2 linked regions of the Bryobacter aggregatus MPL3 genome follow. The protein of the gene in region 1 interacts with the protein of each later gene in a pairwise test. Links are inferred from orthologs where the notes say so. Each region holds a gene or a part of one and is shown in the gene's direction. Other genes may lie near its edges.

What was found.
Region 2: the proteins of eno (region 1) and rpe interact in binary tests that used the Escherichia coli proteins (3 or more experiments, as listed by UniProt). The link is inferred for Bryobacter aggregatus MPL3 from one-to-one orthologs.

Annotation. Positions count from the first base shown.
Region 1 is NZ_JNIF01000003.1:3,295,306-3,310,048, forward strand. The notes cover bases 5,088-7,932. They hold eno (phosphopyruvate hydratase), read left to right. Parts: upstream 5,088-5,789; coding sequence 5,790-7,076; downstream 7,077-7,932. Other genes in these bases: M017_RS0115330 (ATP-binding protein), read left to right, coding at 5,088-5,750; gpmI (2,3-bisphosphoglycerate-independent phosphoglycerate mutase), read left to right, coding at 7,076-7,932. In the rest of the region: M017_RS0115310 (hypothetical protein), read left to right, coding at 1-378; M017_RS0115315 (hypothetical protein), read left to right, coding at 378-1,268; M017_RS0115320 (DUF4412 domain-containing protein), read left to right, coding at 1,278-2,093; M017_RS0115325 (MFS transporter), read left to right, coding at 2,105-3,349; more of M017_RS0115330, read left to right, coding at 3,336-5,087; more of gpmI, read left to right, coding at 7,933-8,575; M017_RS0115345 (hypothetical protein), read right to left, coding at 8,619-9,533; M017_RS0115350 (aldo/keto reductase), read left to right, coding at 9,892-10,851; M017_RS0115355 (ABC transporter permease), read left to right, coding at 10,864-12,105; M017_RS0115360 (ABC transporter permease), read left to right, coding at 12,109-13,359; M017_RS29360 (Flp family type IVb pilin), read left to right, coding at 13,541-13,705; M017_RS0115370 (response regulator), read left to right, coding at 13,739-14,362; M017_RS0115375 (tetratricopeptide repeat protein), read right to left, coding at 14,359-14,743. UniProt on the Escherichia coli protein: Catalyzes the reversible conversion of 2-phosphoglycerate (2-PG) into phosphoenolpyruvate (PEP). It is essential for the degradation of carbohydrates via glycolysis.
Region 2 is NZ_JNIF01000003.1:62,988-77,873, reverse strand. Bases 11,481-14,468 are described here. They hold rpe (ribulose-phosphate 3-epimerase), read left to right. Parts: upstream 11,481-12,626; coding sequence 12,627-13,310; downstream 13,311-14,468. Other genes in these bases: bamD (outer membrane protein assembly factor BamD), read left to right, coding at 13,348-14,468; M017_RS0100690 (transcription antitermination factor NusB), read left to right, coding at 11,548-12,630. Also shown: M017_RS27240 (ATP-binding protein), read right to left, coding at 1-918; M017_RS0100755 (DUF4097 family beta strand repeat-containing protein), read right to left, coding at 1,008-1,823; M017_RS0100750 (DUF4097 family beta strand repeat-containing protein), read right to left, coding at 1,836-2,516; M017_RS0100745 (HEAT repeat domain-containing protein), read right to left, coding at 2,513-3,289; M017_RS0100740 (RNA polymerase sigma factor), read right to left, coding at 3,286-3,867; M017_RS26085 (serine hydrolase domain-containing protein), read right to left, coding at 3,906-4,895; M017_RS0100730 (CpaE/TadZ family protein), read right to left, coding at 5,010-6,233; M017_RS0100725 (hypothetical protein), read left to right, coding at 6,362-6,661; M017_RS0100720 (O-acetylhomoserine aminocarboxypropyltransferase/cysteine synthase family protein), read right to left, coding at 6,662-7,948; M017_RS0100715 (LysE family translocator), read left to right, coding at 7,985-8,596; M017_RS0100710 (adenosine-specific kinase), read right to left, coding at 8,593-9,075; M017_RS0100705 (ABC transporter permease), read left to right, coding at 9,122-9,931; M017_RS0100700 (2-hydroxyacid dehydrogenase), read left to right, coding at 9,928-10,923; M017_RS0100695 (response regulator), read right to left, coding at 10,932-11,471; more of bamD, read left to right, coding at 14,469-14,640; M017_RS0100675 (response regulator), read left to right, coding at 14,637-14,886. UniProt on the Escherichia coli protein: Catalyzes the reversible epimerization of D-ribulose 5-phosphate to D-xylulose 5-phosphate.

The DNA of each region.
Region 1 (14,743 bases):
GCTCCCGCCGTTGCGACGCCTGCAAAACCGGTGGCGGGCAAGACGTTTAATAAGCTCTTCCCCTCTTCCGCCGAGGGCTTTGAGGTGCAGTTCACACAGGAGAAAGAGGGCTATGCGCAGGCTGATCTTTTGAAGAACGGCAAAAAGCTCGCGCAACTCTCCGTCTCCGACACGCAAGCGAACCCCAGTGCTCGCGACAAGTTCAACAACACAACACAGAAGATTGCTGGCCAACCGGCTGCTGCGGTGGGTTCCATGGGGACGGCCATTTTAGTGGCGGGACGTTATCAGGTGCAGGTGCGTTCGCTCGATCCATCCTTCCGCGCCAATGACCGCGAAGCCTGGATTGCCAAATTCAAACTCGGAGATTTGCAGTAATGAGTGACAGTATCGACGTTCTGGTAGACAAGCTGCCTACCTCAGGAATGACCGTGCGGGCGCTTGGGCTACTCGACTTCATCGCGCCGGGAGAGTGGCAGAACATCACCGGCTTTGACAACACGATTCGCTACGTGACCGGCGAGCAGGACCCGGCAATCGTAGCCCAGATCCGGGCGCGTGCGCTGACTCTCTACAACGATCCCTCCCAGGGCTACCAGCGCGCGGTCTCGATTTATCAGATGGTCGATAGCGCGGGCGGCAAGATCGGGCTCGCCTCGATGGCGCATATGCTTGGCGAAAAGGTGGGCATTCTCAGCTTTCTCAGCAAGCTGACGCCGAAAGAAGACAAGGCGCAGACCGTTGACCTGGGGCTGAAGCTGGTCGCTGAGATGGTGGCCTTCTGCTACGCCAATGGGTTTCCCGGTGATGGGATTCGCGACTTCATGGGTGCTGTCTCGTCTTACGAGAAAGAGAATCTCATCCGCCTATCTGGGATCGTGGTCTTTGATGGTTTGATCCCACTCGGTCCGAATTATGGGGTGAAGTTGATCGATGCGGTGTCTTCTTGGACTCCCTCTGATCTGCAGGGCAATGCGCTCTTTCAGCGGATTCACAGCTTGCTGCCGGGCGGAGCGTCCACCGATGCAACCTTCCAGTTTGTCAATCAAGGACTGAGCGCGATGAATGACTATGTGGGTGGGTTCGCGGCTGCTCGCGGGATCACTCTCGATCGTGTGCTGGATCAGATGCGCGGTGTCTTTGAGTTCAGCGAAGGCAAGCTCGATCTGCTCGCCGCCTTCCTCGATATCAGCACCAGCTATATGGAACACACCGGCATCCAATCCGTGGCGCGCAGTCTCATTGAGCGGTCTGTTGGCGAGATTTAGGAGTTCCAAGTGAAGAAAATTGCAATTGCCAGCTTGGCCCTCAGCCTATGCTCTGTGGCGTACGCCGACTTTCGCTACCTGTCGACGATCAAAAGCGGTCCGGGCAGCGGTAACGTGACCAAGCACCTGATCAAGGGCAACAAAATGAAGCTCGATGCGGGCTCGATCATCACGATCACCGATCTCGATGCGCAAACCACCACGACCATCCGGCCCGCCGAGAAGACCTATCGCGTTGTGCCGCTGTCGCAGGCTGCCGCCACGCTTGAGAAGACTGGCACGGACATCAAAGTGGATGTAAAAGAGACTGGCCAGAAAAAGAAGATCGGGGCCTACGATTGCCGGCAAGTGATTCTGAATATGACCCTCACCGGGCAGGTTCCGATGAACATGGAGATGGAGATGTGGGTTTCTTCGGAGATCCCTGGCGCCAATGAGTTGAAGGCCATTGGAATGAAGATTGCGGAACGTAGCGCCGCGGCGAGCGGTAACGCGAATATGCAGAAGGCGATGCTCGAAGTGCAGCGCCAGTCGGCAAAGATCAACGGTGTGCCTGTACTCACGATCCTGCGGATGAAGTCGGGTGACGATGAGAAGTCAAAACAAATGCAAGCCCAGATGCAGGCGGCGCGAGCGCAACTGGAAGCGATGAAGAAACAGGGCGGAGCCGGCGCGGCTGCGCTCGAAAAAGCTCTGGCTGGGATGGGGCCGGCCGGGAGCAAGTACTTGATGGAAATGACGACGGAATCGAGCGAGTTTTCGACAGCGGCGGTGGCTGCCAGTGAATTCGCAGTGCCTGTGGGCTTCACAAAGGTGGACAAATAGGAATGCTAGCCATGCGTCATCGCGTCATTGCGATGACCGTTCTCCTCGCAGGCGTTACCTATCTGGATCGCATTGCTATCGGTGTACTAGCCCCTCAGATTCGTAAGGATCTTGGGCTTTCGATGCAACAGATGAGCATGGTGTTTTTCGTGTTTTCCGTTGCTTATGGTGTCTTTGAAGTTCCTACTGCCGCCTGGGCCGATCGGATCGGCGCACGCAGCGTGGTCACTCGGATCGTTCTCTGGTGGAGTCTCTTCACCATTGCGACTGCCGGCGCCTGGAACTATATCTCGATGTTGGTGATTCGCTTCCTCTTTGGTGCGGGCGAAGCAGGCGCTTGGCCGAGCGTCGGACGTGTCTACTCACGTTGGATCCCGGCACGAGAACGTGGCAAAACTCAGGGCGTCTTCTTTGCTGGCGCGCATCTGGCCGGAGCAATCACGCCCGGCATCGTCTACTGGCTGTTGCGCTATATGGAATGGCGCATGGTGTTTGTCGTATTCGGCATCCTCGGCATGTTGTGGGCTTTGTCCTGGTGGCTCTGGTTCCGTGACGAGCCACGCGATAAAGCGGGCACGAGTCCAGAGGAAGTAAAGTTGATCGAATCCGGTCGCGGCCTTGCCGTGAACGCCCATGGCAACTGGAAGGTCGTCTTCAAGAACCCCAGTGTGATCTGGCTGTGCGTCAGCCATTTCGCAAATACCTATGGGACCTTCTTCGTCATGACCTGGATGCCCACCTACCTCAAGGAAGGCCGGGGCATGTCCACGGAGCATGTTGTCATCTTTGCCGGCCTCCCCATGTTGTTTGCCGTGCCGGCTGACCTCGCAGGTGGCTGGACAACCGATTACGTGACGCGCCGCCTTGGCCTCTCCTGGGGCCGAGCCGGAGTTGCGGGCGCTTCTTACTTCACTGCGATGCTCGCGATGTTCTTCGGCGCTGCTGCTCCAGACCCGCACATTTCGGGTGTCCTGCTCGCCCTTGCCTACGGCTTGAGCATGTTCAGCCTGGGCGCTGCCTTCTCCTTCTGTATTGATATCGGCAAGGAAAATTCGGCGGTGATGACGGCGACGATGAATACCGCGGGCCAAGTGGGCGGTGCGCTCAGTCCTGTGGTGCTGGCCTGGGTTGTCCAGAACACCGGCAACTGGACCCTGCCTCTGTACATCATGTCCGGGCTGTACCTGTGCGCTGTGATGGCCTGGTGGATGATCGGCCGGCAGGTACGAGATACTGTCATCGATGGCCAACATTGAGGGACTCGGGGTCTTCTACCTCGGTGAAGAATACGATCTGGATCAGCGGCAGCGCAATGGCAAGCTAGTCCTTTACGACTCCAAAAATCTGGTGACGCACGCAGTTTGCGTCGGCATGACGGGTAGCGGCAAAACGGGCCTCTGCATTTCGCTTCTGGAAGAAGCCGCCATCGATGGCATCCCCGCGATTCTCATCGATCCCAAGGGAGACCTCGGGAATCTGCTGCTTCAATTTCCTGACCTTCTCCCGTCGGATTTTGAGCCCTGGGTCAATCCGGACGAGGCCACCCAGGCGCAACTCAGCGTTCCGGACTTCGCTAAGCAACAGGCCGACCTGTGGCGGAAGGGGCTCTCCGACTGGCACCAGGACGGAGAGCGCATTCGCCGCATGGGCGAGGCTGCCGAGTTCACGATCTACACTCCAGGCTCCCGCATGGGCCGGCCGCTCTCGATTCTGAAGAGCTTCGAGGCGCCGTCTGAGGCGCTGATGGAAGATCGCGAAATGTTCACCGACCGTGTGGCCAATGCAGCAACCGCCGTGTTGAGTCTGTTGGGGATCGATGCAGATCCGCTGCAAAGTCGCGAACACATTCTGCTGGCGCAGATCTTCCAAGCGAACTGGGCCAATGGCAAGAGTCTCGATCTGGCCGCGATCATCAGCCAGATCCAGGAGCCGCCCTTTAAGAAGATCGGTGTGCTGGACGTCGATAGCTTCTTCCCCGCCAAAGATCGCTTTGCGCTGGCGATGCAGGTGAATCATCTGCTCGCCAGCCCTGGCTTCCAGGCCTGGATGGAAGGTGAGGGGCTCGACATCGGCAAGCTGCTGCGCAACGCGCAGGGCAAGCCGAAGATCTCCGTCATCTCGATTGCCCACCTCAGCGAACAGGAGCGGATGTTCTTTGTCGCGCTGCTGTTGAACGAAGTGCTCGGATGGGTTCGCACGCAATCAGGGACTTCGAGCCTGCGTGCGCTGCTCTACATGGACGAAATCTTCGGCTACTTTCCGCCGCTTGGCAATCCGCCGACCAAGAAGCCATTGCTCACGCTGCTCAAGCAGGCCAGGGCCTTTGGGGTCGGTGTCGTGCTAGCGACGCAGAACCCGGTGGATCTGGATTACAAGGGGCTGGCGAACTGCGGCACCTGGTTCATTGGCCGCTTGCAGACAGAGCGCGATAAGGCGCGTCTGATGGAGGGCCTCAGCGGGGCGAGTGCGCAAGCGGGCGTCGCCTTCGACACGCAAAAGACCGAACGGATTCTCTCGAGCCTCGGCAAGCGCGTCTTCTATATGAACGACGTGCACACGAATCAGCCGTTGATCTTTCAGACGCGTTGGGCCTTGAGCTATCTGCGTGGGCCCCTGACTCGCGACCAGATCAAGACGCTTACCGCGAAAGGCCCGCAAGCCGAAATTCCTTCCGCAACTCCCGCAGGCAAAATTCCCCAATTGCCTGCCGCTGCGGCCCGTCCGGTGCTGCCTCCGGACGTGGTGCAGAAGTTTCTTGCCGCACGCGGCGATCGTGAGGGGCTGATGTATTACCCACACATGTGTGTCGCCACCAAGATCCGTTTTACCGATACCAAAAGTGGCATTGATGAGATGGTGGACCGCGTGTACCTGTCGCCGGTGAAGGATGACAACACCCCGGTGGAGTGGCGGGAGTGCCAGACCGTGGATCTCCATCCCGATGAGCTCGAAGGCGAGCCGACCGAAGGGATCGGCTATGCCGAGCTTTCCGGTGCGGCGACAAAAGAGAAAAATTACGCAGTCTGGCAAAAGGATCTGGTTACCTATATCTACGGCGAAGAATCCTACGATCTCTTCTCGGCTCCTGAGCTGAAGCTCTACTCGAATCCTGGCGAAAAAGAGTCTGACTTCCGCGCCCGGATTTCGCAGAAGATGCGCGAGGAACGGGATGTTGAGATCGCCCGCATCCGCGCCAGCTACGGCACGAAGATCGCCGCCGCCGAGGAGCGTGTGCGCAAGGCGCAAGCGGCCAAAGACGCGCGCGAGCAAAAGCGTACCAGCGAAATGGTCAGCAGCGGCATCGGCATTCTCGGCACCGTGCTCGGGGCGATGTTCGGGCGCGGCAGCATCGTGACCAAGACGAATATCGGCAAAGCCGCCACCGCCGCCAAGCAGGCAGGCAAGGTATTGCGCGATCAGGGCGATGTCAGCCGCGCGGGCGACACGGTAGAGGCCTACCAGGCACAGCTGGACGATCTCACCCAGCAGGTGGAAGCGGCGGTGGCGGATGTGGCCAAGCGCATGGACGCCGCAAACGCGCCGGTTGAAAGCATCAGCATCAAGCCGAAAAAGACGAACATCTCGCTTGGTTTCACGGCTCTGGTCTGGGCTCCCTGCAAAGTTGTTCCCGGAAAAGATCCAGTGCCCGCCTGGTAGTCATCCTGTTGCTCGCCGTCATACGCGACAATAGTAGAAATGACTGAAATTGTGAAAATTGTGGGCCGCGAGATCCTCGATTCGCGCGGCAACCCGACTGTGGAAGCGGATGTAATTCTGGCGGACGGTTCGCTCGGCCGGGCGGCTGTGCCAAGCGGCGCCTCAACCGGCGAGCATGAAGCGGTCGAACTGCGCGACGAAGACAAGGGCCGTTATCTCGGCAAGGGCGTCACCAAGGCTGTCGCCAACGTCAACGAAATTCTCGGGAAGAACCTGGTTGGCATGAGCGCCACCCGTCAGGCTGACATCGATCGCGCCATGATCGCGCTCGACGGCACGCCGAACAAAGCGAATCTGGGCGCCAACGCGCTGCTCGCTGTCTCGATGGCCACTGCGCGCGCTGCGGCCGAAAGCCAGATGACGCCGCTTTACCGCTACCTCGGTGGCGTCAACGCCTGCACGCTGCCTGTGCCGATGATGAACATCCTCAATGGCGGCGCGCATGCGGACAACTCCGTCGATCCGCAGGAATTCATGATCGCCCCGGTTGGCGCCAGCAGCTTCCGGGAAGCTCTGCGCATGGGTGCGGAAGTGTTCCACGTCCTCAAAGGCGTACTGAAGAAGAAGGGCTATTCCACCTCTGTCGGCGACGAGGGCGGCTTTGCTCCTTCCTTGAAGTCGAACCAGGAAGCCGTCGACGTCATCCTCGAGGCGATCGTCCTTGCCGGCTACAAGCCCGGCGAACAGATCTCCCTCGCCCTCGATTGCGCGGCCTCTGAGTTCTACGACAAGACCAAGAAGAAGTACGTCTTCAAGAAGAGCGACAAGAGCGAGTACACCTCTGCCGAAATGGTGGCTTTGTGGGAAAGCTGGGCGAACCAGTACCCGATCATCTCCATCGAAGACGGCCTCGACGAAAACGATTGGGACGGCTGGAAGATCATCACCGAGAAGCTCGGCAAGAAGGTCCAACTCGTGGGCGACGATCTCTTCGTCACCAACACCAGCATCCTCGCCAAGGGCATCGAGAAGGGCATTGCTAACTCGATCCTGATCAAGGTGAACCAGATTGGCACCCTCACCGAGACCCTCGAAGCGATGGCTATGGCAGCCAATGCCGGCTACACCTCGATGGCCTCCCATCGCTCGGGTGAAACCGAAGACACCTTCATCGCCGACCTGGCCGTCGCCACCGGCTGTGGACAGATCAAGACCGGTTCGGCCTCCCGTACCGATCGCATTGCCAAGTACAACCAGTTGCTCCGCATCGAAGAGGAACTCGGCGCTTCCGCCAAGTACGCAGGCAAGAAAGCGTTCAAGCAGTAATGTCTAAGCCCGATCTCGTTGTGTTGACCATTCTCGACGGCTTCGGCTGGAGAGAAGAAACAGAAGGCAATGCGGTGATCGCCGCCCACAAACCGAATTTCGATCGGTTGTGGGCGGCCAATCCGCACACGCTGATTGAAGCTTCAGGACCTTGGGTTGGTCTGCCTGTCGGCCAGATGGGCAACAGCGAGGTCGGGCATCTGAATATTGGTTCGGGCCGGATCGTCCGCATGGACGTTTCGCGCATCGACTATGCCATTGAGACCGGCGAGTTCTTTGAACTGCCGGAATTGAAGGCGGCGATGCAGACCGAGCGGCTTCATTTGCTGGGCCTGGTCAGCGATGGCGGTGTCCATTCGATGAACACGCATTTGTATGCGCTGCTCGACATGGCGCGCCGCGAAGGCGTCAAAGAAGTTTATGTCCATTGCTTTATGGATGGCCGCGACACGCCGCCGCAGTCCGGCGCCGGGTTCTTGAAGGCGCTCGAGCCGCATCTCGGCAACGCGAAGATCGCCTCCGTCATGGGCCGCTACTATGCAATGGATCGCGATAAGCGTTGGGAACGTGTCGAGAAGGCTGCCGTTGCGATGACGGCGCTGGCGCCGCTTACCAACACCTCGGCGCTTGCTGCCGTTGAGGCCAGCTACGCCGCGGGCACCACCGATGAGTTTGTCGAGCCGGTGACCATTGTCGACGGGGCAGGGAAGCCAGTTGGCCCCATCCAGCCGGGCGACTCCTGCATCTTCTTCAACTACCGCGCCGACCGGGCTCGCGAGCTCACCGAGCGCCTGACGAAGGACGGCAATCTGCGCTTCACGATGATGACGGAGTACGACCGTACCTTCACGCATCCCTTCGTCTTTAAGCCGGAAACCCACGAGAATGTGCTCGGGGATTGGCTCTCGCGCCACGGCATCGCGAACTTGCGTGTTGCCGAGACGGAGAAGTATCCGCACGTCACCTTCTTCTTTAACGGCGGCATTGAGAAGCCTTATGAAGGCGAAGCGCGCGAGATGGTTGCCTCTCCGAAAGTCGCTACCTACGATTTAATGCCTGAGATGTCTGCCGCTGGCGTTTGCCAGAAGGTGGTCGACGGCATCGAATCCGGTAAGTTTGGCGTGATCGTGGTGAACTTCGCCAACCCCGACATGGTGGGCCACTCCGGTGTCTTTGCCGCGGCGGTCAAGGCGGTTGAGACTTCCGACTATTGCGTCGGCAAGATCGAAGAAGCTCTGAACAAGCGTGGCAACTATGCCTGGATCATCACCGCCGATCACGGGAATTCTGAGACCATGATCGATCCGGTTACCAAGGGACCGCACACCTACCACACCACGAATCCGGTTCCGGTTGTGATCGTGGACCAGGACCACCGGGAGTTGCGTACGAGTGCCGCCAATGAACGGGGCAGCCTGCGCGACCTGGCTCCGACAATGCTTGATTTGCTCGGGATTCCACAGCCCCCTGAGATGACTGGCGCCAGTCTTCGGAAGTAGAAAAGAGGCCCACGGTAAAACGTGGGCCTTTTTACGTTTTAGCCTAGCGGACTTCGAGCGGAGTGGGCTTTGCCGCCCCGATCAAATGGGCCGTCTCCTCAGCGCCATCGGCGCTGAGGCTGATGAGGATATCATCGCTGGCGGATTTCTTGAATGGGATTTTGAGGAAGCCCTGGGACAGTTGCATCTCATTCAACTGGATCTGTTCTTCTCCTTGCCACATCAGTTGCACGACTTTGGCATGTGCCAATGCGGGCGCACTTGGGTTCCAGGAGGCCTTTAGCTGGTCTCCTTCTACTGCCAGCGCAAGGCCCAAATTGGTAGAGTCTGCATTGCGCACGATCCGATCCTGATTCCACTGCAAACCGCCAATGGTCAATCCACTGGCAAAAAGGGCACACGCTACATAGCTAAAGGCGACTCGCTTGGATACATACCAGGGCGGGCCAGCGGCGCGGCGGATCGAGACGTCGGGAAGAGCTTCATTCGATACCCCGGCGATCAGGTTGGGATTGTTGGGCTGCAACTGGAAAACCGCCGCAGGAATCGGGCCGAGTTGCTGCTCCGCATCGCGAACATAGAGCGCCGCATGCGCGGGCCGTTGATGGCTGGGTTTGATCACCAAAGCAAACTGCGTTGCCACGGGGAAAAACCGATCATGAAAGCTTAGATCCGCATCATCAAAGGTGTTCTCTCCCTTGGTGCGGGAGCGGAACCAGCCAAGCACTTCCATCTTCCGCAGACCCGCGTCAGAACGCGGCGACTGGAGTAACTTGCCGAGAAGGTGCTCTTCTCGTGGGTTCAGATAGAAATGAGAGGTCGCGTCGTCTGTACGGAGCATCGGCCGCCATGCATGCACATGCACCAGCTCTCCGAGCCGTTGTCCAAAGAAAACGCCCCCGGCTTCACTGCCTTTTCCGCTGCGACTCACATAAGTCTCGCCGACGTACTTGCGCACCTCCTCCAACAGCCCTTGTCTCCAATTGAGCTGAAAGATGCCCTGTCTGCCGTCAAGACGAACTCGATTGATGGATCCCCGGTCGCGTGCGTCCGCGATTGATCGGGGTGCTGAGCTCGATGCCACTTCTGTTCCTCCGGACAAGACGCGATCCCTCTCCTCCAAGCCGGATCAGCGCCTCATACTAGTGTGATTTAACGACATGAAAAGTCAATACAAAGGTGTCAGGAAGCAGCATCAGAACTACTACAACTAATTCACATTTCGGCTGATTTCCGCTTTCGAGACGAGATTTCGTAGTACTAAGACACTTCACCCCATCCCTTCGCTACACTAGCCATGAATCTCGACAATTTTTATGCAAACCAAACGTTTAGGGAATAGTGATCTCGACATTACGCCAATTGGCGTCGGGGCATGGGCAATCGGCGGGGGTGGTTGGGCTTTTGGTTGGGGACCGCAAGATGATACGGAGTCCGTTGACGCCATTCGCGCCGCGATTGATGCGGGCATCAACTGGATCGACACGGCTGCAGTCTATGGGCTGGGACATTCTGAGGAGATCGTCGCTAAAGCGTTGACTGGCATCGGCAAACGGCCCTATGTCTTCACAAAGTGCGAACGCATCTGGAATGAAAAGGGTGAGATCGGCAAGAGCCTCAAGGCCGATTCGATCCGCCGCGAAGTGGAAGCGAGCCTGCGCCGCCTCAAGGTCGACGTGATTGACCTCTATCAGATTCATTGGCCGGAACCGGACGAAGATATCGAAGAGGGCTGGGCGACCATGGCTGAACTGAAACAGGAAGGAAAAGTCCGCTGGATCGGTGTTTCGAATTTTAATGAGGAACAGATGAAGCGGGCGCAGAAGATTGCACCCATCACTTCGCTCCAACCGCCTTACTCCCTCGTCCAGCGGGAAATCGAAGAGAGCATTCTGCCGCATACCGCAGCCACCAATGTCGGTGTCATTGTGTATTCTCCGATGAAGAATGGCTTGCTGAGTGGAAGGATGACCAAGGAGCGAGTCGCGAATCTGCCCGAGGACGATTTCCGCCGGCGGAGCCCGTACTTCCAGGAGCCCGGCCTGACCAATACGCTACATCTGGTGGAAGACCTGGATCCCGTGGCGGGCAAGTACGGTTGTACTGTGGGCGAAGTGGCCATTGCCTGGACGCTGCACCATCCGGCTGTCACCTCGGCGATTGTCGGATTAAGAAATCGTAGTCAGCTTGATGGTGTAATTAAATCAGCGACTCTCAAAATTGAGAATGCGGATTTCCAACTCATTGATCAATTGCTCAAAAAGCATAATCTCTAGAACAGCAACGCTGTGACTACCTCTTTTCTAACCGCTTGCGGTCTGGCCCTTGATTCGATCAAGGCGCATAAGCTACGAAGTTTTCTCACGCTGCTCGGCGTCGTCATCGGCGTCGCCAGCGTGATCTTGGTTGGCGCCGGAATCGAGGGCCTTGGCATGACGGCCGAGGAGTCGACTTCAAAAGCTTTCGGAACAGAATCCTACCTGCTGGCTCAAATTGCCAATGTGGGCCGGATGACCCCGAAACAGCGGTCAGAAAAGTTGCGCCGGAATCGTCAATTGCGCCGTGACGATCTGGCCTATCTGCGCGCCTCCACGGGCGAAGCAGTGCAGTACAGCCCTTATTTCCAAAGAGTCGATGACGTGAAGCAGCAGGACCGTACGATGGAGGCCTGTAGCATCATTGGTGTTTCGGCGGCGCTTGCGGAGATCCGCGACGTCGCCGTCGTCGATGGCCGCTTTTTCACCGAGCAGGAAGAACACAACAAGGCCTTCGTTGCGGTCATTGGCGATGAGATCCGTACCACCTTCTTTCCGGGCACGAGTCCGCTTGGCGAGACCATTCGGGTGCGCGGCTACGACTTCAAAATCGTTGGCGTCCAGGAGAAGCTCGGCTCCAGCTTCGGCCGCAGTCAGGACAACTCTGTCTACATCCCTGACACTACTTACGAGAAGCTCTATGGACCGGCAAGGTCGATGACGATCTTTGCACGCTCCAAGCCCGGCACCGGCCTTTCCTTTGACGATTCGCTCGAGGTCACCCGCGGCGCGATGCGCATCCGCAATCATCTGGGCCCAACCAAGGAAGACAATTTCGACTTTCTGACGCCTGATTCCATTCGCGGCTTTGTCGACAGCATCCTCGGCATGATTCGGCTGGTGGTTGTCCCCATCACGCTCATCTCGCTGATCGTCGGCGGCATCGTCATCATGAACATCATGCTGGTGAGCGTCACGGAGCGCACCAAGGAGATTGGAATTCGCAAGTCCCTGGGCGCTCGCAGCGGAGACATCATGGCGCTGATTCTCACGGAGAGTTTCATGATCTCCGCCTTTGGCGGTCTGCTGGGGATTCTGATTGCTTGGGGCTTGGTCCAACTGCTGGTCCAGCTTTTGCAGGCCAATATGCGCATTACCTGGCCCTATGTTGCGCTCGCCGTGTTTGTGTCGAGTGGGGTGGGCTTGATCTCTGGCTGGTACCCGGCGCGCAAAGCCTCACGTTTGGATCCGATTGAAGCATTGAGGGCCGATTAGTCCATGTCTGTTCCCATCGTTGAAACCATCCGTCTGGCCGCAGACTCTGTTTGGGCCAATCGATTCCGCTCCGGACTGACCATCCTCGGGATTGTCATCGGAATTACGACCGTGGTCACTGTTGCCAGTCTTCTGACCGGGCTTCGGGCGGGGATCGTGACCTTCTTTGAAGAGTTTGGGCCCGATTCGGTGTTCGTCTCCCGCTTTTCGGGGGATCCCGGGCAAGGAGGCTCTCCCAAGGAGCAGAAGCGCCGGCCGCTTAAGCTCGAGTATGTCGACTTCATCGAGAGGACCAGTCCAGCAATCGAGCGCATCTCCGCCTCTTTGCTGATCCCCTCTGTGCAGGGTGGCAAGGCGCTTTCTGCAAAAGTGCCGGGTTTTGAAAGCGACACGATCAATCTCCAGGGACGTAGCCCCAATGCCTATCTTGTCCAACCGCGAGAGTTGCGGGAGGGGCGTGTCTTTACGCCAGACGAAGCCAATCGTGGACTGCGTGTTTGCGTCATTGGCGCGAGCATTGCGGAGGCTTTGTATCCGGAAGGCAATGTCAGCAATAAAATGATCACGGTTGATGGCGCGGAGTATCGCGTGCTTGGTGTTTTTGAGAAGGCCAAGGGCGGCTTCTTCGGAGAGAATGGCCTCGATCGCAATATCGAGATTCCTTACTCGGTGGCGCGGCAAAAGTATCCCTTTGTCGACAATCTTTTCCTGACCGCACAAGCGAAGAAGGGCCTTCGCGATCAGGCTTTCGATGAGTTCCAGGCCGCAATGCGGCGGCTGCGGAATCTGAAGCCCGGCCAGGAGAACGATTTCAATATCTCGACGGCCGATCAGATCATTGCGCAGTTCGACAAAATTACCGGCCTGATTGTGATGGTCTCGATTGCCATCTCCGGGCTCGGCTTGCTAGTGGGTGGGATCGGTGTCATGAACATCATGTTGGTAAGTGTGACGGAGAGAACCCGTGAGATCGGAATCCGCAAGGCGCTCGGCGCACGCCGTCCCGACATCGTGTTCCAATTCCTGTTGGAAGCATCGAGCCTCACGGTTCTGGGTGGAATTGTGGGAATTGCCTTCGCTAGTCTTGTCACCTTCGTGATTGCCAAGCTGGTGCCTGCTCTGCCGAGTAACACTCCCCTCTGGGCGGTTGTTGCGGGCTTGGGCATGAGCATTGCCGTCGGGGTCTTTTTCGGCACTTGGCCGGCGCTGAAGGCGGCCCGGTTGGACCCGGTTGAAGCGCTCCGCTACGAATAGTCCAAACTCACTAAGTACAATCGTTGGAACCTGACGAAAGTACTAGTGGAAATTATGGGTACTGCTACGGCTTTCACTTAGTTGAAGCGGCCTCGATTTTGCATGAGGATGGGGATAACCGTAGAGCGCGGAGTACTAGAACATGGCTGCCCAAAGTTTATCCCGAATGAGATGCCTCCTGATGCGGCTTCAGGCTGATACGGAAGGTCAGGATTTGATTGAGTATGCCCTGCTGGTTGGGTTTATGGTGGTTGCCATCTGGGCCTTTTTCCCCACGAGCATTTTTCCTTCGATTAGCAACATCTTCAACCGCCTGGTGAGCACCGCCAGCGTTCTTGTCCCTTAACCGTTTCGAAGGCATTCGACATACAGTGGTTGTATGGAAATTCTGCCTTCACCGGCTATCGTTGAAATCGCTGTGCTTGACGACGACAACGACTTCCGTACTTATATGGAAGATGTCCTGGTGGAGGATCAACAATTTGCGGTTCACGGGTTTGCTCATCCTGAAGATCTGTTTGTAGCCGCCAGCCAACGCCTGCCGGATATTGTCCTGCTCGACATGAAAATGGGCGACTTCCAGGGGGAGCAGGTTCTGGAGGAACTCCTCACGCGCTGGCCGAAGCTCTGCGTGATCATTGTGACTGGTTATCCGTCGCTTGATGACATGCGGGCGGCACTCAAGCGCAAAGCCTTTGATTACCTCACCAAACCCTTTAGCCTGGCTCAGTTGCGTTTGACATTGGCGAATGCAATCGAGACCTTTGGTCTCGGCCGGGCGGCGCAAGACCGTTTGCGCGAACGGCTCGGTCATCGCATCAAACTGCTGCGGGTGGAGCGGGACTGGAGTTTGAAAGATGTTGCTGCCGCCACCAAGTTGAGTGTCAGTCAAATCAGTTCCATTGAGCGCGGCGCTCATTTGCCCTCGCTTGAAAGTTTTCTCGCCATCTGCAAGGCTTTCGATAAGAAGCCTTCGGAAATCCTCGTGGCGATCGAATTTTAACGGCGCACCCGAGCCAGCAACTCCTGCATTCCCGGCTCGGCTCGAATCGAGTCCAGCCTTGGGTCCACCAGGAAATAGGGAAAGGCTTGTTCGTGAACCGCATGCGCCGCCCAGAGTTCCTGCACGGCTTGCTGCGGATCGCCCAGGGCTGCGAAATAGTAGGAGCGGGAGGTGTGCCCGAGCCCTCCCCATTTCTTCCATCGTTCGTTGCCTTGTTTCCAGATCGTCTCGGCTTCACGGATGCGGCCTTGCCGCAGCAGCACCAGCGCAAGGCCAATGACTGCGCGAAACTCGTTTGCCGAGGCCGCAAGGGCCTGGCGGAACTGCGCTTCTGCTTCCGGCAGTTTACTCTGGGCGTCCAGCGCGATTCCGATTGCCCAG
Region 2 (14,886 bases), 3.2 Mb from region 1 along the record:
CGAGTTATAGACGGCAACGGCGTCGCCGTTTTCGGCGATGGCGAGCAGCCGCGCGACCTGTGCGTTCGATCGCCGCACCAGTTGGAGGGGTTTGCCGGGGCTCCACTCCCAGATGCCGATCCAATCCTGAGGGAAGGAGAGTGACAGCAGCCCATCGCCTTTTGAATTCTCGGATAAGGCGCGTAGAGTTGTGCTCGAGAGCTGCATGGGGTGTTTCAGCGTGTCGCGGTTGAGCGCGACCTCAAACCCGGCAGGAGTCGAACGGATGAGTCCGTCGCGGGAGATGGCAAAGGCCGTGCCCCCATTTCCTCTCATTGTTCCAACGCTCGCCGTGAAATCGCCGGAGAGCACCGGAGGGCCCAGATCCAGACTGCCGCCGTTCCATTCGTAGAAATTGTGCGCGGTATCTTCAACGAGAGTTTTACTCTCACTGGCCTTGGTGAGCGGGCCGATCGAATAGACCTTGATCTTTTCTCCCGCCGCGGAAAGGGAGAGTTCGGAGCATTGTGCCGGCGTGACCACGAAGAGCCGCTCTGACCAGACCACGAAAATACGGTCCTCGCCATAGGGCTGGATCTGCCGGGGGGCGCGTCCGGAATGATTGAAGGGGCAGGCCTCTACTCCCTTCACCGGAAACCAGCGATAGCCGTCGTACCAAACAGGACCAGCGGCCGTGGAGGCCCAGATGGTGCCATTGCCGGTTTCGATGATCTGCAGGATGTCGACACTGGGCAGGCCGTCGGCCTTTGTGAACTCCACCCAGCGCCAGGACTCGAGGAGGGCCTCACTCAGGCTGACTTCCGAGCGGATGAGGGGCGCGCGCGTAGAAGCCGCAAACGCACCAACGCCCCCACCAGGCTGAGCCAGAGCAGGGGCGAGGAGCGCGAAGAATATCCAGTTGCGAATCGTGGCGGACAATCCTATAGAGGGCTTATCGACAGGTCAGCTATTCTCGATGATAAAACGTTAGCCAGTTTGCCGCCGCTGTTCATGAATCAGAACGAGAATTAATTCCCTTTACGGATATATATATTACCGTTGAAATTCTTAAAGCTATAATCGGGGCCGCCGCCGTTGATGGCTCCCGAGGTGAGCGACTCCATACGCACACGGTTCCGGTCCCGGTCGCTGGAGGCGGGCTCTGATTTTTCCATCTTGACCGTGTTGGGTTTCATCTGGACATCAAAGTCGGTGAAGACATCGCCATTATTGGTCTGCATCTTCAGATTTGCTTTGATTGAGGCTGGAAATGTGACGTCAATGGTGCCGTTCATGGAACTGAAGCTCATTGGCTTGTCCGAGTCGACGCGTTTGAACTTCGCATTGATCTTGCCATTGAGTGCATGGGCGACGACGCTGCCGGAGACATCTGTGAGGGTGATGCCGCCGTTGGTGGCGTTGAGTTCCATCTCGCCGTCCACTCCTTCGACGGTGATCATTCTGCCGTTGGTCGCCGAGAGTTTCAGCGAGGTCTTGGCGGGGACGAGGATGACGAAGTTTTCGCTCCGGGCGCGGATGCCAGTTGAGATGGTGACGACATTGTTTTCTTCCTCAAGCGTGATGGAGAGGCCGGTGGAGTTGAGGCGCCGGAGCCCACGAGCCGACTCTGGGACTTCACGCTCCCGCTCCTTTTCAGTACGCGCCTCGGTCTCGACGATGATGTCTTTGCCCGCGTGGACTTTGACGAGGATCGAGCCATGGATGGTGTTCATTTTGACGGTGCCGGGCCGGGACGGATCGCGCAACGCGATAGAAAGTTTTTCTCCGCCTTGAGCGGCGAGCGTTGCAGCGGCGATCAGAATTGCAAGCAGTGTATTTTTCATTGTGTTTTTGTTTTATGCCTTTCGTTCGAGGATGCGGATGTCGCCGTTGAGTCCTTCGATCTGGACCTCAATTCCCCCTCGGCCAACTCGTCCGCCCGCATAGCGGTTCCTGCTCACAATACGCTTCATGCCTCGCTCTGTTACCTGTGTTTCCGGCTCGATTGGCAAGTCGGACATGTCGAATGCCGAATAGATGTGGCCGTTCATTGTCTTCATCTTGAAGTCGGCGTTGAGGGGGCGAGGGAACTGGATCTCGATCTCTCCGTTCACGTTCTTGATGAAGATGTTGGTGGAGGGCGCGGCCTCATAGACCACCTGAACTTTGCCGTTGACCCCGCGCAGAATCAGCCGCGTGGCGGCAGGCATTTCGACCTGCACGTTGCTGCGGTAGTTGTAGTGCGACCAGCGCGAATCGGGCTTCTCCACTCCCACACGGAAGACATCGTTGTCGGGGCGGGGTTCAAAGCGGACTTCGCGTTTGGCGAGTTCGAGGTCCTCTGGAATGGAGGCGGAAAGTTCAATGTCGGCGGCGACCCGGAAGCTTTTCCGGTTGGTGGCCCGGACCGCAATTGTGCCATTGGGAACTTCGATGTCGATGGCGCGGGTTGCGGGGAACTCGCGGTCGACGCGATAGCTGTGGGTCTGTACGCCAAGCGCGGCCAGCGGGGTGAGCAGGATGCCACGACGGGTCATTGGACTTTCAACTCCTTGAGTGCTTTTTCGATGCGCTGCTTGACGGTGGGATCGATGCCGCCTTCGCTTGCGAGACGTTCGAGCTGGGGTTCGGCGCGGCGTTCGCGGAAGTCGACCAGCGCATCAATGAGCGCGAGTTGCATGAGCGGCGAATCCTGCATGGTCAGCGAGTCCACGATGGCCGAGCGGACCTTGGGACGGCCGCTGTATTTGCGGAGCGCGTCGGCGGCGGCCAGGCGTACGTCGACGCTCGAGTCGCCCCGGAGGGTCTGAATGAGCGCAGTGACGACCTCGTCGTCGGGGTTGTCGAGGCGGACGGAATAATTGACGCCGCGCAGCCGGTCGACTGCACTCTGCTGTTGGAGAAGGCTCATCGCCACCATACTGCGCATTCCTCGCATCTCCTCTCTGAGTTCGCCCAATTCCGATTTGGGCTTTTGACCGCCGAAGTAAGTGCCGGAGAAGAAGCCGCCAATCGCAAAGGCTGCCGCAGCGGCCCAGGCGATCATTGGCTGCTTCCAGAAGGGAATGGATTGGACGGCCACACGGCCGGTTTCCCGCGTCATCATGGCGTCGAAATCGCGGCGGAAATAAGGGCTGGGCGACGGAGTGGGGAGCGCCGACAGCTTTTCCCACAGCTCGATCTCTGCCTGGCAGATGCTGCAGGCAGCCGCGTGACTGGCGTATGCGTCACGGTCTCGCGGGCTCAAACGCTTCTCGAGATAGGCAGCCAACTGGCGTTCGCCTGTCGGACAAAACGACATTTCTTTCATGAGCTGCTTTTCCTTTCGTTCAACAGATTCAGATAGGTTTCGCGCAGGCTGGCAATGGCCCGGTGCAGGCGAACTCTCGCCGAACCAGGTTCGCAGCCGAGGATCTCGGCGATCTTCTCGTGTGGCATCTCTTCAAAGCGAGCCATGATGAGAATTTCTCTCTTGGACGGGGACAGGCGGCTCAACGCCTCATGCAGCAAGGCTGCTTCCTGTTTGCCCTCGAACAGATCGCCCGGAGGAGCCGGGGCATCGTAGCCCTCTTCCCACTCCGCTTCAAAACGCTTCTTGCGCCAATGATCCATCTGGAGATTGCGCGTGATCGAATACATCCAAGCCTGGAAACCGTGGCCCTCTTTGAAGCTGGAACGGAAGCGCAGCATGCGGCAGAAGGCCTCCTGGACGAGGTCTTCACTGAGACGGGAATCCTGGTTCATCCGCCAGCAGTAGCGATAAAGACGCTCTCCATGGCGTTCAAAGAGGATGCTCAGTTGCGCGCTATCGCCATCGCGCACCCGGGCCATGATCGATTCGTCCGATTCGATCGACTCAGATTGCGGAAGCTGGCGTTGTGGATTCAATCATTTGTGGTACGCGCCATGGCACGCTTCGTTACAAACTATTTGCCGCTGACGATTTTGTAGGCGTTGCGGGAAACCGGGAGCCGGTTGTCGAGCGCTTCGAGGTTGGCCAGCCAGACGAAGGCAAAGTTCTGATCCGGGCGCAAATAGAGAATCGTGCTGGCGCCTTGCTGGCCGCCGGTGTGATAGATTTCACGGTCGCCTTCCGGGCTGCGGGAGAGGCTCCAGCCCAGGCCATAGCCGGTGAGTTTTCCAGTCTTCAGCCGTCCGGAGGTCCACATCAGGTCGATGGTCTCGGGTTTTAAGAGGTGATGCTTTAGGATACCGTCGACAAAGAGCAGTAAGTCATCGACGGTCGAGACCAGGCCACCGCCGGGGATCTTCGCGCTATTGTCACTGAGCGCACAATCTTCGATTTTCCCTTTGGCGACTTTGCGATAGCCGAGGCAACGGCGGGAGGAGATGCCTTTCCCGTTGTCCGGGGCCGTGTTCTTCATCCCAGTGGGGAGCAGGATGTGTTCTTCGATCCACTTCTCGTAGGGCATTCCCGAGGCGCCTTCGATCGCACAACCGACCAGGCTATAGCCATAGGTGGTGTAAATGTATTTTGTGCCCGGTTCACTGGCGAGCGGGTCGCCGGCGAACTTGCGCAGGGAATCGGTGACGGAATTGTAGTGGACTCTATTGTCCATGTCAGAGGGGTCGGCGGTGTTGTAGTGGCGGATGCCGCCGATGTGGCCGAGCAGTTGGGCCAGCGTGATCGGATAGTCTTTGGGAGGAAAGGCCGGGCAATACTTGCGAACGTCGTCGCTGAGCGCAAGCTTTTTTGCCTCATAGAGTTCCAGCATCGCGACGGCGGAAATCGATTTTGAGATGGAAGCAAGCCGGAAGGGGGTGTCGCGCTTGACCGGGCGTTTGGCCTTCAGATCGGCGAAACCCCCTACACTCCCCCAGACGATCTCGCCTTTGTAATAAGCCGCCGCCGCATAGCCAGGAATCTTGTCTTTTACCTGCTCGGTCTCCAGCATGGCGTTCAGCCGGGAGTAATCACTTGCAGCGAGGAGGATCGGAATAACATTAAGAAAACAAAAGATATTCCTGAATAAAGGCATTGGCTTCGACTAAGAATTTTATCTTAGCCGCTAGCTTTTGCTTTCGCCATCAGAAACTGTTGCAAATTTAGAAGTTGAGAAGCGGAAGAGGTCTGCAAAACCTTTGGACTCCTTCTTCTTTTTCTCGGGCTCGGCGGCGGGACGCCGCTCAAGCATGGCGTTTGCCAATTGTGCGAAGTGTTTGCCGAGTTCGGAGTTCTGTTCCACTTCTGTGCCAACGGTCAGTGCGCGATGGACCCCGGCATAGTCATTGGGCATCGACATCGCGATGGGCAGGCCGAGGAGTTGCTCAATCTGCGCGGGTGCAATCACCGGACGTTTGGTCATGCGGTTGAGCAGAATACTGACTTTGTCGCCGAGATCCATTTGCTGCAGGAACAGATATTTCTCCCGGGCGAGGTGCAGGGAGGGAATCTCCGGCGTGCAGACGAGAAAGATGCGCTTGGATTCCTGCATGATCTCCATCGAGTATTTCTCCATGTTGCCGGAGAGATCGACGCAGATGGCCTTGTAGTGCTTGCGGGCATACTCCACCATGTGGTGGACCTGTGCCCCCTCCATGCGTACGCCGGGATTGATCTTGCCGGAATGCAGGACATCGAGGCGGCCACGGTGGGTGACCAACTGGGGCCAGAGATTGTCGTCCATGCTGAGCGCATGTTCCGCGGCATCGAGCACGGAATAACTGTTCTCAATCTTCAACATGAAGCGAACTAAACCGCTGTTCAAGTCCATGTCCATCAGGAGCGCGTTGGTGTCGGGCTGGCGGGCGATCGCAAGCGCGGTATTGACGGCAATCGTGGTGGTGCCCGAACCCGGCTTGGACGGCAGGAACGAGAACAACATATCGGTCATCGCTGAGACCGGCGGATGTTTCTCCGCATTGTCGCGAATGCGAATGAGAACGTCGGAAAGGGACCCATGGTGGAAGGGAGGCGCGATGAATTCGCGGATGCCCAATTGCATCAGCCGCAATAGCGCCTTGTTATCGACTTGTTGGTCAAAAACAGCAATCTGGACGCCGGGAGCTTCCTTTTCGAGCCACTGGACTACACCGATGCTGCGTTCAAAGTCGCTGATCCCCAGGAAAACGACGTGGGGAGAGTTTGTGCGGATGAGCCGCGAAAGTTCCTGCTCGTGAGGGTAGTGATCGATATCTTTCAGAATGACAATGCCGCCTATGTCCTGAAAGGCGAGGTCGAGTTGGTTGACCAGATCCCCATCCGGACTAATTACAATGCTTTTTAGAATCACAGGCACGCCTCCAAAATCAGATATTCCCCTGGAGTATTGGCCCTCCGGAATACCGCAAAAGTACTAAGAACATGCCCGAAGGCATTCTTCTGCACAGCCCTTTATCGGCGGTGCGATAGGATTTCTTTATGGCGAAACTATTGGAGCTGAGCTGCCCCTGCTGCGAGGCGAAGCTGAAGGTGGATATCGTCACCGAGAGCGTGATCACCTGGGAAGAAAAGAAGAAGGCCCCGCCGATCGAAGACTTTGCCAAAGCAGTGCAAAATCTGAAGGGCGAGGCCGCCAAACGGGAAGAAGCCTTCCAGAAGAGCTTCGAGGCGAACAAGAATCAGTCGAGTGTGCTGAATCGTAAATTCGACGAATTGCTCAAACAGGCACAGGCCGATCCGGACAAGAACAAGCCGAAGAAGCCTTTTGACTTCGACTAGCTAGCTGAGCGCCTGTTCGAGGTCCCAGAGCAGGTCTTCGATACTCTCCAAGCCCACAGAAAGCCGGACCATGTCGGGGCTCACGCCGGCGCTCAACTGCTGCTCGGTGGTGAGTTGCTGGTGCGTGGTGGCCGCCGGCTGGATCACCAGGCTGCGTGCGTCGCCCACATTGGCCAGGTGCGAGAAGATTTGCAGTTTGTCGACAAACGCGCGACCGGCTTCATACCCCTCTTTCAATCCAAAGCTGAAGACGGCTCCGGGACCTTTCGGGAGATATTTCTTGGCGGCGGCGTGGTAGGGGCTGGAGCTGAGGCCGGGATACTTCACCCAGGCCACCTTGGGATGAGCTTCGAGGTATTGCGCGACGGCGAGCGCATTGCTGACATGGCGATCCATGCGCAGGCTCAGCGTTTCGATGCCCTGGAGGAAGAGAAACGCATTAAAAGGACTGAGCGCGGGACCGAGATCGCGCAAGCCTTCGACACGGGCCTTGATGATGTAGGCGATGGGGCCGAGCGCTTCTGAGAAGACCATCCCGTGATAGGCCTTGGAGGGCTCATTCAATTGCGGGAAGTTGCCTTCTTTCCAGGGGAACTTGCCGGAATCGACAATGATGCCGCCGATCGAGTTGCCGTGGCCTCCCAGGAACTTGGTCAGGCTGTGCAGCACAATGTCGGCGCCGTGATCGATGGGGCGGCAAAGGTAGGGGGTGGCAAAGGTGTTGTCGATGATGAGGGGCAGCTTGGCTTCGTGGGCGACCTTGGCAACTGCTTCGATATCGAGAATATTGCCGCGCGGATTGGAGATCGTCTCGCCAAAGATGAGCTTTGTGTTCGGTTGGATGGCCTTGCGGAAGTTTTCGGGATCATCCGGTTCGACGAAGGTGGTTTCGATGCCGAGCTTGCGGAAGCTGACGTCGAATTGCGTATAGGTGCCGCCGTAGAGGGTGCTGGACGCCACTATGTGGTCGCCGGCCTGGCAGATGTTGAGCACGGCGATCATCTGGGCAGACTGGCCGGAGGCGACGGCGAGCGCGGCGACACCGTTTTCCAGCGAGGCGACACGCTGTTCGAGCACGTCCGTTGTCGGGTTCATGATGCGCGTGTAGATGTTGCCGAATTTCTGGAGCCCAAAGAGCTCAGCGGCATCCTGCGAGTCTTCAAACGCAAATGAGGTGGTCTGGTAGATCGGAACCGCCCGGGCATGCGTGGTGGCATCCGGGTCATAGCCTTTATGGAGAGCGCGGGTGTCGAAGCCGAGCGGCTTCTCAATCTTGGCAGTTTTCATGCTCTCCCATGCTATCGGAAGCGCTACTCTACCGGGATGGACGCACTCCCTGCATTACTGGCACTGGGAGCGGTGCAACTCGCCGCTGTGATGAGCCCAGGACCAACCTTCTTTCTTATCAGCCAGACTGCGGCGCGCCATGGCCGCGGCGCCGGAATGAGCGCCGTGTTTGGCGCGAGCGCAGCCGCGCTGCTGTGGGCTGGCGCTGCCATGCTCGGCCTGGAATTGCTGTTTGAGAAGGCGCGTTGGCTGCAACAGGCGATGCAACTCTTTGGAGGCCTGTATCTGGTCTGGATCGGGATCCGGCTTTGGCGCAAGAAGGGATTGGACGAAGACGTTGCTGTTGACACCAAGCATTCTGGCTTCTGGCAAGGCTTTACTACCAGCGTGGGCAACCCGAAGGTGATTCTATTTTTCGGCAGTATCCTGTCGGCTGTCTTTGACCCCGCACTGCCTGGTTGGGTGAAGCTGGCGGCGATGGGCGTGATTGCGACGAACGAACTCCTCTGGTATTCAACCGTTGCGACTCTGTTCTCGACGGAAACCGTGCGCCGGAACTACCGGCGGGCCGGACGCAAACTGGACCGAATTTTCGGCACGCTCCTGATCGGCTTTGGGACGCGACTGGCCTGGGGCTCCCGCAACTAGCGCTTGTATCCGAATTTCCGCAGCAGACCGTGGCGCCAGGCGATGCCGTCTGCCCCTTCGACACCGAGCGGGCTACCACCGTCGATCACGCCAAGCACGCCACGGCCCTGCGCCGATTGGGCGACGATGACTTCGACGGGATTCGCGGTTGCGCAGAATAGGGTGACCACCTCGGGCACTTCCTTGACACGGGTGAGGATATTGATGGGGAAGCCTTTGCGCAAAAAAATGAAGAAGGTATGACCCGCGCCGACCGCTTCGGCATTGAGGATTGCGGCCTCTTTCATGGTCTCGTTGTTGCCTTCGACGCGAATGAGCCGGTCTCCGGAAGCCTCGCAGAAAGCGATGCCAAATTCCATGTTGGGATTGGTGTTGATGATCGCTTCGTAGAGGTCCTCGACGGTTTTGACGAAGTGGCTTTGCCCGAAGATGAGGTTGGCGCCTTCGGGGATTTGGAGTGGAACGTTGAAGATCTCCATGATGATGGTCCTCTCTTTTATCCCATATCCACTATCCTGAAGGATCATGGTTGGTTTACCCGGCTTCGGCTTTTTGCGGAATTTGATCGAACGCCGCAGTCTTCTCTACCAGATGGTGCGGCGCGATTTTGAGCGGCGCTATGTCGGCTCGATGGGGGGCTGGCTTTGGGGGCTGCTGCAACCGCTGATTCTGCTGCTCAGCTGGACCTTTGTTTTTCACTGGTGCATGCAGATGGAGGTGCCGCCGGGGCAGGGAACCCGCAACTATACGGTGTTTCTGTTCACCGGATATCTGCCTTGGATGCTCTTTAATGAGACGGTGCTGCGGAGTTCGATGTCGCTACTGGAGAACGCAAACCTGATCACGAAGACCGTGTTTCCGAGCGAGATCATTCCGGTGAGCGTCTTTCTGTCCTCGCTGATCAACCACGCGCTGACTTTTCTGATTGCCGTGGCTGCCTGCATTTATTTCGATGGCGGCGTGAGCCTCTTTACCTGGATGCTACCGATCTATGTGGTGCTGCTGGGCCTGTTTGCGATCGGGATCTCGTGGATGGTGGCTGCGTTTCAGGTGTACCTGCGCGATACTGCGCAGGTGGTCACTGTCTTATTGACGTTCTGGTTTTGGATCACGCCGATCTTCATTGATCTGGAACGAGTGCCGGAGCGCTTCCGTTTTCTGCTGGTGTTCAATCCCCTCTCTTTCCTGGTCCGGGCTTACCGGGATCGCATGCTCACCTCACGCACTCCGGATTGGGGCGAACTGGCTTTGCTGACGCTGTGGGCCGCAACCGCTTTCCTCGCCGGTGGGCTCATCTTTAAGCAATTGAAAAAGGGTTTTGCAGACGTCTTATGAAGATCGCTTTCTTCGGTGCACATCAGTTTGAGCGCGAGTTTTTCGATCGCTATAACGCTCGCAAAGGCCATGAAATCACCTTTCTTGAGGAACATCTCCGGCCGGAAACCGCAGTGCTTGCCGCCGGACATGATTGTGTCTGCGTCTTTGTGAATGACACGGTGGATGCCACCGTGCTTGGTTTATTGGCAGAGCAGGGAATCCAATTGATTGCGGCACGCAGCGCAGGCTTCAATCACATCGATCTCGATGCCGCTAAGCGGCTGGGAATTCCTGTGGTCCGCGTTCCGGCTTACTCGCCCTTTGCCGTGGCGGAGCATGCAGTGGCGCTGATCCTCACCTTGAATCGCAAGACGCACCGGGCTTTCAACCGGGTGCGGGACGGTAATTTTTCGCTGGATGGCCTGCTCGGATTCGATCTGCATGGGAAAACGGTGGGCGTGATCGGTACGGGGAAAATCGGACAGGTCTTCGCCAAAATCATGATCGGCTTTGGCTGTGAAGTGCTGGCCTATGACATTGCGCCGAACTACAGCGTCCGCGAAATGGGTGTGCAATACCAGCCGCTGGGGGACGTGTTACGGAAGAGCGATATTGTGAGTCTGCATTGTCCGCTGGTGACTGCCACGCATCATCTGATCAACGGCGACAGTCTGGCCCGGATGAAGCCGGGGGCGATGCTGATCAATACCTCGCGTGGCGGTCTGGTGGATGCGAAAGCCCTGATCGATGCTTTGAAGTCCGGCCACATTGGAGCGGTGGGCCTGGATGTCTATGAGGAAGAGGCCGATCTGTTCTTTGAAGACCTGAGTGGCCAGGTGATTGAAGACGATGTCTTCGCACGGCTGTTGTCGTTCCCCAACGTTCTCATTACTGGGCACCAAGCCTTTTTCACAAAAGAAGCCCTGCAGGGGATCGCCATGACAACTCTTGATAACGTGAGTGAGTTTGAGGCGACCGGGGATTCCAAAAATAAGATTCGCGGCCGCTAATGGTTGCGTTATTGGAGGATCGCTTGTTGTTCACAGCCCGTATCGCGAATTACTTCCCGCACCACTGTTCCCACCTTTAAAAATTCATCCATGTTGATTGGCTTCCGAAAGTATCTGGCGATACCGAGAGCGGCCACCTGTGCACGATCCTCAATCGAGTCGGACGAAGTGACGATAATGACCGGGACATCGGCGCAGTTATGATTTTGGCGGAAAGCCCGTAATACCTGCGGTCCGTCGACTTTAGGAAGATTCAGGTCGAGGAGCATCACGTCCGGGCGAGGCGCTTCTTCTTGGGACCCAATGGATGCAATGTATCGAAGCGCCTCTTCTCCATCCCGGACGACGTGCAACTCGTGCCGGAGTTGATTTTCTGCCAATGCGTATCGTACGAGATACACATCGCCACTATTGTCTTCGGCTAAAAGTATATGCAACATAGTGTTGTCTACTGGTGAGAACGTATTTGGGCAAAATTGTTCCGAAGCTCGATTGATTTGTGTAAAGCTGCATACGTTTTCTATTGCCGATCTCGCCTTGCGCGGCATGGGAATCGATCATTCTTGTGCGGATCTGTCCGGAAATCGCCAGTGAAAACCGCTCACCTGTTACCCTCAAACCTGGATGGCTCAAGTCTCACCAGCGCGCCGTGTCGCCTATGAAGTTCTCCGCCGCGTGCATGGTGGCGGCTTCTCGGACGCGCTTCTTCTCGATATGGCCCGGCCTCTCGCTGCCCGCGATGCCGGTCTTGCACATGAAATTGTTTACGGCGTTCTGCGGCATCAGAATCAATTGGACTGGCTGGCACAGCATTTCTCGGGACGCCAGATCCTGACGGTTGATGAACCGACGGCAATCCTGCTGCGGATGGGCATCTATCAGATGCGCTATCTCACCAAGATTCCGCCCCATGCGGCGGTGATGGAAGCTGTGGAACTGGCCAAGCGCGCCTCGAAACGGGCTGCTGCGGGCCTGGTGAACGCGGTGCTGCGCAAGGTGCACAAGAAGGAACTGAAGTTTCCCGATCCGGCGATCGAGCTTTGCCTGCCCGAATGGTTATACCGGCGCTGGCTGCAGCACTACGGCAAGGAACAGACCCGGCTGATCGCGAAATCGTTTATGCAGGCTCCCGAGAAAGTGAATCGTGCCGGCTACCGCATGGATTCCGGCGCGCAGACGATCGTGCCGCTGCTTGATCCCAAGCCGGGACAGAGCTTTCTCGATCTGTGCGCGGCGCCGGGCAATAAGACGCGCCAGGCCGTCGATCTGGGCGTCAAAGCCATTGCCTGCGACCGAAGCTTCAAGCGTCTGCTGCCGCTCCAGCAGATCGGCATTCCGCTGGTGCATCTCGATGCGGCGGCACCTTTGCCCTTCCGCCGTCCTTTTGATTGCGTCCTGGCCGATGCGCCTTGCTCGGGGACGGGGACGCTGGGACGGAACCCGGAGATCAAATGGCGTCTGACTCCCGAGGATCTGCTGCGCCAGCAGGCTCGGCAGATCGGCATCCTCAAGCATGGTCTCGAAGCGGTTGCGCCCGGCGGCACGCTGGTGTACTCGACATGCTCGCTTGAAAAAGAGGAAAATGAAGATGTCGTTCGAGCCGTATGCGGGGAGTCGAGTGAAACGGCGATTCCCATGCATTACCGCATCCCCGGGCGCGACCCCGGCGACGGATTTTTTGCAGCCGTCATTCACAAGCCAGCATGAGCCACCCGATCCAAATTCTCCCCAGCCTTCTTTCCTGCGACTTCTCCCGAATGGGGGAAGACATCGCGATGCTCGAGTCCGCCGGAACCCATATGCTGCATTTCGACGTCATGGATGGTCGATTTGTGCCAAATATCTCAATGGGACTGCCGATTCTCGAGGCGGTGCGCAAGGCGACCAGTTGTCATATCGACGCGCACCTGATGATTGTGGAGCCGGAACGGTATGTTGAGGCGTTTCGCGACGCCGGTGCCGATTCGATCTCGATCCATCAGGAGGCGAGCCCTCATTTGCATCGCACTCTATCGCTGATCAAGTCGACCGGGGCGCAGGCCGGAGTGGTGCTGAATCCAGGAACTCCGGTGTCGACGCTCGAAGACGTTCTTGATTTGGCAGACTTCGTGCTTGTGATGAGTGTGAATCCCGGTTTCGGGGGCCAGAAGTTTATTCCCGGTGCACTGCATAAGGTGCGCCAACTGGACCAACTGAGGAGCCAGCGGAACCTGACCTATGCTATTGAAATCGATGGCGGAGTGGACCATACAAACATTGCGGATATCGCTACGGCCGGCTGCGACTGGTTTGTCGCCGGAAGTTCGGTATTCCGGAGTGAATCTCCCGCCACAGCCGTGCGTGGTTTGCACGCTCGCGCTTGCTCCGGCCGCCAGATCCTCGCATGAGCCCGTCGCCGCGAGTTAAACTACGAGAGGTAAATTGATGAGTTCTTTCTACGTCGTCCGCCTGAGTTGTCTTGTGCTGCTCACGGCACTTCTCACCTTCTCGACTGGTTGCCGCAAGCGCAAGTACGAGAATCCCATCACGAAGGATACGCAGCAACCCGATAAGGTTCTCTACGATAAGGCCGTTGCCGACATTGAGCGCGGACGCTTTGAAGTAGCACGCCTGACTCTGCAGACCCTCATCAATACTTACGACACCAGCGAATTTCTTGCCAAGGCGAAGCTTGCCATTGCCGATAGCTGGTTCCGCGAAGGCGGCACCAATGGTCTGGCGCAGGCGGAGGCCGAGTACAAGGACTTTATTCTGTTCTACCCGACTATGGAAGAGGCTGCCGAATCGCAAGAAAAGGTGTGCACCATCCACTATCGTCAGATGGAAAAGGCTGATCGCGACAACAACCATGCCTTGCGTGCGGAAGAAGAGTGCCGCCAGTTGTTGATCCAGTTTCCGAATTCGAAGTTTGCCCCGCGTGCCACCCAACTGGTGCGGAACATCCAGGAAGCACTTGCCGAAGGCGAGATGCGCGTCAGTGATTTTTATTACAAGAAGCAGTCCTGGGCATCCAGTTCCAATCGCTACCAGGCGCTCGCCGATCAGTATCCGCTGTATTCGCGTGCGGATGAGGCGAATTTCAAGCTGGGCGATGCTTATCAGAAGATGGGCGCCCGCTTTAAGGACCGTGCCGGCAAAGCTTTTGCAAAAGTCGTACGCGAGTTTCCGCTGAGTGCCTATGCCGATGACGCGAAGAAGCGGTTGCAAGAAATGGAACTGGTGGTTCCGGATGCTGACCCGACTGCCGTGGCGCGGATGAAGTATGAGCTCGAGAATCGCACCAAGCCCGGCCTCACCGCGCCGGTGATGAACATGTTGAAGCGCGGTCCGGACGTGCATCTGGCGGCCAAGTCGGGGACGCCTTCGATGACGCCGATTCGCCCGACGATTCCGGTGAATGTGCCAATTCCGGCTGCTGTGACGGCTGGAACGACTGATGTGACGGTGTCAACGGTGAACGATTCATCGACGCTTGACCAGAGCCCGGATGCGCGCCGCAATGCTCCTGGCGCGGCTGCTCCCGATGCAGCGGCTCCTGGCGCGGCCAGCGCGGAAACCCCTGCCTCGCAGGCCGCTCCGGCTGCGGAAACGCCTGCCGCCACGGACGCGAATGCGCCGATTATTTCGAAGGGCACGCTGATCAAGCCGAAGAAGCAGAAGAAGGCAAAGGCGCCGAAGACGCCCAAGGCCCAACAGGAAACCAAGAAGTCCAATTGATCGCTCGAGTCCTTCTAGCCGACGATAGCCCACACGCGCAGCGTATGGGCGCCCGCATCCTGACCGAAGAAGGCTTTGATGTGGAATTGATCGCCGATGGACAGCTTGTCTATCAGGCGCTTGATCATTTTGTGCCCGATGTGGTGCTGGTGGATGTCTTTCTCCCGACGCGCTCGGGCTATGAGATTTGCCACTGGATCAAGAGCAACTATCGCTATCAGGGGATGGGCGTGGTGCTCACAGCCG